One region of the Enterocloster sp. HCN-30185 genome, then DNA from elsewhere that is predicted to be linked to it. Evidence: riboswitches for the same ligand, from Rfam matches in the RefSeq annotation. Region 1 holds a riboswitch; the other holds the start of a gene.
The links. Region 1 has a riboswitch for FMN ahead of WKT10_RS00750 (ECF transporter S component). Riboswitches for the same ligand answer to the same signal wherever they lie in the genome.
Positions count from the first base shown of each region.

Region 1 (3,401 bases):
AAGCCTTCCCGTAATTCCAAAGCTGCGTTTAAATACCTGTGGCCTGATAGATACACAGCTGCAGGAAATCCGGGCTGTTTCTTTTTCATAAAAGAGCGGCAAAACGGAACATGGAATGAAAAAGTAGGAGGAAACTTGTATGGATCTGGAGAAAATATTTCACCTGAAGGAAAATAAGACAGATGTAAAAACAGAGGTCATCGCAGGAATTACCACTTTTATGACAATGGCCTACATTCTGGCAGTTAATCCCAGTGTACTGAGCGCCTGTGGAATGGACAGCGGCGCTGTATTTACCGCTACCGCTCTGGCGGCTCTTATCGCGACGCTCTTAATGGCGGCATTTTCCAACTATCCCTTTGTACTTGCTCCTGGTATGGGCTTAAATGCGTATTTTTCCTATACCGTTGTTTTGCAGATGGGGTATAGCTGGCAGACCGCTCTGGCAGCCGTATTTATTGAAGGTATCGTATTTATCCTTCTGTCTTTGACAAATGTACGCGAGGCGATTTTCAATGCCATCCCTATGAATTTAAAACATGCGGTATCTGTGGGTATCGGACTTTTCATTGCATTTATCGGCCTGCAGAATGCGCATATTGTAGTAGACAGCGCGACTTTGGTAGGCGTGTATTCTTTTAAAAGCTCCGTAGAAAATGGTCTGTTTAACAGTGAAGGGATCACAGTCGTTCTGGCTCTAGTGGGTATTCTGGTTACAGGTATTCTGGTTGTAAAGGGCGTAAAAGGAAACATCCTCTGGGGTATTCTGATCACATGGGGCCTTGGCATTCTCTGCCAGTTTCTTGGAATCTATCAGGTAAATCCTGAGATTGGCATGTACAGTCTGCTGCCTGATTTTTCCAATGGAATCAGCGTTCCCAGTCTGGCGCCTACCTTAATGCAGATGGACTTTTCCGGTATTTTATCCCTGGATTTCTTTGTAGTCATGTTTGCATTCCTGTTCGTAGACCTGTTTGATACCCTTGGAACCCTCATTGGCGTGGCTTCCAAGGCAGATATGCTGGATAAGGATGGAAAGCTCCCAAGGATCCGCGGCGCCCTGTTATCCGACGCCATCGGAACCTCTGTGGGCGCTATGCTTGGTACCTCCACCACTACCACATTTGTAGAGAGTGCATCCGGCGTGGCAGAGGGCGGACGTACGGGACTTACCGCAGTTGTAGCTGCAATCCTTTTTGGACTGTCCCTGTTCTTGTCCCCGATTTTCCTGGCCATCCCGTCCTTTGCAACGGCTCCGGCTCTGGTAGTAGTAGGCTTTCTGATGCTGACCTCTATTACAAAGATTAACTTTGATGACTTCACAGAAGCCATTCCCGCATACGTTGCCATCATCGCAATGCCCTTCATGTACAGCATTTCCGAAGGAATTGCAATGGGCGTTATCTCCTACGTTGTAATCAATGTAGTGACCGGAAAAATGAAGGAAAAGAAGATCAGCCCGCTGATGTATGTGCTGGCGGTGCTGTTTATCGGGAAGTACATTATGCTGTAAGATACATAAATTTATAGTTCAGTTGCAGCACTGCAAAAACAGGCAGGAAAGGAGGCCGCAGACCTTACCCGCCTGTTTTTGCGTGAATTTAGTAACAGTTCAGACTAGCCATAGATAAACGTGAGAAATTGAAAAAAGATTTTTTCTTTTTGGTTTATTTCTGGTAAAGATGAGGGAATTTTGAAAAAACAGTTGACAATTCCCTCATCCTGTTTTATAATACTTCTTGTTCGTGCAGGTGTAGTTCAATGGTAGAACACTAGCCTTCCAAGCTAGATACGTGGGTTCGATTCCCATCACCTGCTTTTTTTGTGCCTAAAAACAGCTTGACTAAATGCCCTGACGGGAGTATACTGACATCAGATACATTCTTCGGGGCAGGGTGAGATTCCCTACCGGCGGTAGAGTCCGCGACCCGCATATGCGGTTGATCCGGTGTGATTCCGGAACCGACAGTTACAGTCTGGATGAGAGAAGATGGGCAGAGCAGACCTGGATGCAGATTTGCTGTATAAAATGCGTATTTTATCCCGGAGGATCCAAGATCAGCCGGGATTTTTTTGTCAGTGGGAGAGAAAGCGGAGATGTTTTGGTTAAGCCTGCTGCTGGCATTCTTTACCCCGGCAGATTACATCAAAACAGGAGGATCTGACAATGAAGATGAAAACAAAGCAGGTAGTATTGATGGGAATGTTTGGAGCTCTGGCGGCAGTTCTGATGCTGTTTGAGGTGCCTCTTCCTTTTATAGCTCCCAGTTTTTACGGCCTTGATATTTCTGAAGTTCCGGTACTTGTGGGAACTTTTGCTATGGGACCTGTAGCAGGTGCTGTGATGGAGGGAGTGAAGATCCTGGTAAAGCTTCTTCTCAAACCGACTTCTACCGGTTTTGTGGGAGAGTTTGCTAATATTGTGATCGGCTGTTCTATGGTCGTGCCTGCAGGAATGATCTACCGTCTCCGTAAGACGAAAAAAGGAGCAATTGAGGCAATGGCAGTGGGGACTATTTTAATGGCTACAGTGGGGGCGATGATCAATGCCCTTGTAATGATTCCGTTTTATTCCCGGTTCATGCCTCTGGATAATATCCTGGAAGCGGGGGCTGCAATTAATCCGGCGGTAAGCAGTGTGTGGGGATTGGCGATTTTCTGTGTAGCTCCGTTTAATTTATTAAAAGGAGTGATCGTTTCTCTTCTGACTGCCCTGGTATATAAGAGGATCAGCTGTATGATCCATAGCGCAGACCGGGAAATATGTGGAGACATGTAAGTGAAATCCTGGTTAAAAGCGGGATAAAATTTCAGAATAAAAAAACTAAAAAAATATAAAAAAAGTGCTTGCATTTCTTGATAAAGTATGATAAAGTATAACACGTTGATGCGGCAAGCATCACGGATGAGTCTGTAGCTCAGCTGGATAGAGCAACGGCCTTCTAAGCCGTGGGTCGGGGGTTCGAATCCCTTCAGGCTCATTGAGCGTAAGCTCTAATTGAATGATATATGGTGGGTATGGCGAAGTTGGTTATCGCGCCAGATTGTGGCTCTGGAGGCCGAGGGTTCGAATCCCTCTACTCACCCTTTCCTCTTTTCGTGATGATGAGAAGAGGATTTTTTAATATAATGGGCTGTCGCCAAGCGGTAAAGGCACAGGACTTTGACTCCTGCATACGAGGGTTCGAATCCCGCCAGCCCAGTAAAAAAGCGCCGTAGTTTCCGTAGCAGATAGGAAGCGACGGCGCTTTTTGTAATTCTGGTTTCAGAACAGATTATTTCTCATCCATATAGGCAGAGGGGGCGGGTTCTACACCGCGGCTCCATTCGATGGCATTTACAAGGAAAAATACAGCTACGCTGACTGCACAGCCGAATACCACAGGAAGAATGCCAAATTT
Region 1 covers NZ_JBBKBT010000001.1:163,595-166,995, reverse strand. Annotated here, with positions in the region: gene ade (adenine deaminase) at 1-91, shown strand, start outside; gene WKT10_RS00760 (NCS2 family permease) at 140-1,513, shown strand; tRNA gene WKT10_RS00755 (tRNA-Gly) at 1,748-1,818, shown strand; FMN riboswitch at 1,878-1,996, shown strand; gene WKT10_RS00750 (ECF transporter S component) at 2,168-2,779, shown strand; tRNA gene WKT10_RS00745 (tRNA-Arg) at 2,908-2,981, shown strand; tRNA gene WKT10_RS00740 (tRNA-His) at 3,013-3,086, shown strand; tRNA gene WKT10_RS00735 (tRNA-Gln) at 3,131-3,203, shown strand; gene WKT10_RS00730 (sodium:solute symporter family protein) at 3,276-3,401, opposite strand, start outside.

Region 2 (3,401 bases), on a different contig from region 1:
GGAGCCTTTGATCCCGCTGGGCTACAAATACCGCAAGAGCAAAAATGACATCTACAAAAAAGACGGCATCTTTGTGTTCTCCTTTTACTTTTCCCCCTCCATCCGCTTTGGCTCCACCACTTTTACTGCTTTCTTCGATGTGAGTTCCCCGGTAATTGCCAAGTGGCGCAGTGAGCAGGAAGGGACGGAGAAAACCTATGATGGTATCGTGGGCACCTCCATCGCCCGGCTGACCCGCCGGTATGATGACTTCCCCCGCTATGAGGTATCTACTCTGCTGGAGCGGGAACGCTCTATCCAGGAGATTTCCGGGCAGATCCAAGACTATGCACTACCGTTCTTTGCCCGGTTTTCGAATCTGCCCAAGTTGCTGGACGATGTGGAACAGGAAGGGTTCTTCCCACATCGGAAGGGGGTCGATGTCCCTAAGCGGAATCGGGAGTTCATCGAATGCTTCCGGGAGTATCTCAAAAAGACATAATAAATTACAGTAAGAAAACAAAACGGAGGAAATCGGTATGGAAGAAATCAGAAAGTTTTTATCGGAACATGAGGAACATCAGGACGAATTTTGGGAAAGCGATGCTCTGATCTGGGTGGACTGGAGAGATTTTGATGAATCTATCATCGAATACTTCAATAAAAAACTGCCTGATGAAGATAAAATTCAGTTTGAATGTGTGGAAACAGAAAAAGAACGCGGTGTTGATATTTTTATGAAAAAGAATGGTGTCAGCGCACCGATCCCCTACGCAGATGATTGTACCGACCGTGACACTACGCTGAGAAGTATTCAGGAGTATCTGTCGCCGCAGTATCAGCTCCGCTGGTATATGGGCTCGCTCGGTAGCGATACCCTTGCTTTCTGTATTTATCCCACTTCAGAATGGGAGCAGATAGAGCAGGAATTTGGCACAGAAAAAGTTTCCTACTACTTTGCACCGGTGCAGGCAAACAGTGTCATGTTCGAAATGGATATGAATGAAGTTTTTGCTTTGCTGGAGCAAAGAGGAGACGCGTAAGATTAACTTTCAGGAGGAATCACCATGTCACAGATTGCATCCTTTTATCTTCTCAAAGACGGTCAGCGGCAGAAACTGTCCAACGGCGATTGCTCCGGCGTGGTCTATATGGCTATCTGGGACTGGGGAGTTTCCCAAACAAAAGGATATTAAGAAATAACCTGTGTTTACCTGCTTGCAAATTATTGTATTTGACGAATGAGAAAAAACTTTCTATTGACAGAAATAATGTCAAATATTATAATTGTCTGTAATTGAATAACTATCTTCAGGGCAGGGTGCAATTCCCTACCGGTGGTACAGCCCACGAGCCGAAAGGCATGATTTGGTGAAATTCCAAAGCCGACAGTATAGTCTGGATGAAAGAAGATGAAAGTATATTTATGCTTTTTTGCGTGCTCTGAAATGATTTCGTATCGTTTCGGAGCATTTTATTTAATCGCATAAATCCTCTTTTGCATGTCTTGGATAGCTTTTATTCAAGGCATGTATTTTTTTGGAGGTGTAAAAATGAGCGATGCAGAATACATGAAATTAGCAATAGAATTGGCAAAAAAAGGTGCTGGCTATGTCAATCCTAATCCTATGGTTGGAGCAGTAATTGTAAAAGATAATCGGATTATAGGACAGGGATACCATGAAACTTTTGGTGGAATGCATGCTGAAAGAAATGCACTTAAAAATTGCAGGGAATCACCTATAGGATCAACACTTTATGTAACACTTGAACCATGCTGTCATTATGGAAAGACACCACCTTGTACAGAAATAATTATTGCCAGTGGCATTACAAGAGTAGTCGTTGGAACTTTAGACTGTAATCCTATTGTGTCTGGAAAAGGTGTAAAAATACTTGAGAAAAACAATATTCAAGTTGATGTGGGCATTTTAGAAAAAGAGTGCCAGCAGTTAATCAAAGTTTTTAGAAAATATGTTACAAAGCACATTCCCTATGTTTTTATGAAATATGCAATGACACTAGACGGAAAGATAGCAACTTATACAAATCAATCAAAATGGGTAAGTGGAGAAGAAGCGAGAAAACAGGTACATCAACTTCGGCATAAGGTTACTGCAATCATGGTAGGAGTCAATACTGTTATTCAAGATAATCCTTTACTGACATGCCGATTAGAGAATGGAAAAAATCCTATCCGTATCGTATGTGATACAAATTTAAGAACACCCATTACATCAAAAATTATAAAAACAGCGAATGATATTAAGACTTATATTGCTACTTCTTCTAGTGATGAAAGTAAGATAGGTCTTTATAGAAAATACGGTTGTGAAATTATTCATACAAAGAAAAAAGGTAATCATATTGACTTAATGAATTTAATGCAATGTTTAGGAAATATGCAGATAGATAGCCTGCTTTTAGAGGGCGGAAGTGCAATGAATTGGAGTGCTCTTGAACAACAAATTGTCGATGAGGTGCAAGTCTATATAGCACCCAAAATATTTGGTGGGAGTGCAAAAAGTCCTGTAAGCGGGCAAGGGGTTGCTTTTCCTGATGATGCCGTTATGCTTAAACCGTATGCTTTTTCTCAAGTAGGAAATGATTATCTCATAGAAAGTGAAGTGATTTATTCATGTTTACAGGAATAATAGAGGAAATCGGTAAAATAGAAAAAATACAGAAAGATATTTGTAACTGTAAACTATCCATTAAGGCTTCAAAAATATTAGAAGATATACATTTAGGGGATAGCATAGCAGTAAATGGCATTTGCCTTACAGTTACTTGTTTTAATCGCCAGTCTTTCACAGTTGATGTGATGAATGAAACATGGAATAGAACAGCTCTTAGTCTATTAAAACATGGAAGTTGTGTGAATTTAGAAAGAGCTATACCTATGAATGGCAGGTTGGGCGGTCATATTGTTACAGGGCATATTGATGGAACAGGCAGAATATCTTCTGTGCGTAGAGAGAAAAATGCTATGTGGTATCAAATCAATACGAAAAGAGAAATCTTAAATTTAATTGTCGAAAAAGGCTCGATTGCTATTGACGGTATTAGTCTTACTGTCGCAAAAGTATCGAAAACAGACTTTTTAGTATCCGTTATCCCACATACTTTAGAGCAAACAGTTCTCAAGGATAAACAAATTGGGAATATGGTTAATCTTGAAAATGATATATTAGGTAAATATGTGCAGAAACTCATAGACAACAGCAATAAAACGGAGTTATCGAAAGAGTTATTATGCCAATATGGATTTTAACAGAAAGGATAAAGGAATAATGAAATATCAAAAAATAAAAGCGGCATTGCAGGCGTTACAAGAGGGAAAACTTGTTTTGGTTATGGATGATAAAGAGAGAGAAAATGAGGGAGATTTGATTTGTTCGGCACAATCGGCTACAACAGAA
Region 2 covers NZ_JBBKBT010000015.1:64,216-67,616, forward strand. Annotated here, with positions in the region: gene WKT10_RS13690 (DUF4304 domain-containing protein) at 1-481, shown strand, start outside; gene WKT10_RS13695 (glutathione reductase) at 519-1,022, shown strand; gene WKT10_RS13700 (hypothetical protein) at 1,047-1,175, shown strand; FMN riboswitch at 1,283-1,397, shown strand; gene ribD (bifunctional diaminohydroxyphosphoribosylaminopyrimidine deaminase/5-amino-6-(5-phosphoribosylamino)uracil reductase RibD) at 1,533-2,633, shown strand; gene ribE (riboflavin synthase) at 2,618-3,253, shown strand; gene WKT10_RS13715 (bifunctional 3,4-dihydroxy-2-butanone-4-phosphate synthase/GTP cyclohydrolase II) at 3,273-3,401, shown strand, end outside.
Region 2: linked by a shared signal. The riboswitch ahead of ribD (bifunctional diaminohydroxyphosphoribosylaminopyrimidine deaminase/5-amino-6-(5-phosphoribosylamino)uracil reductase RibD) and the one ahead of WKT10_RS00750 (ECF transporter S component) in region 1 are both predicted to bind FMN.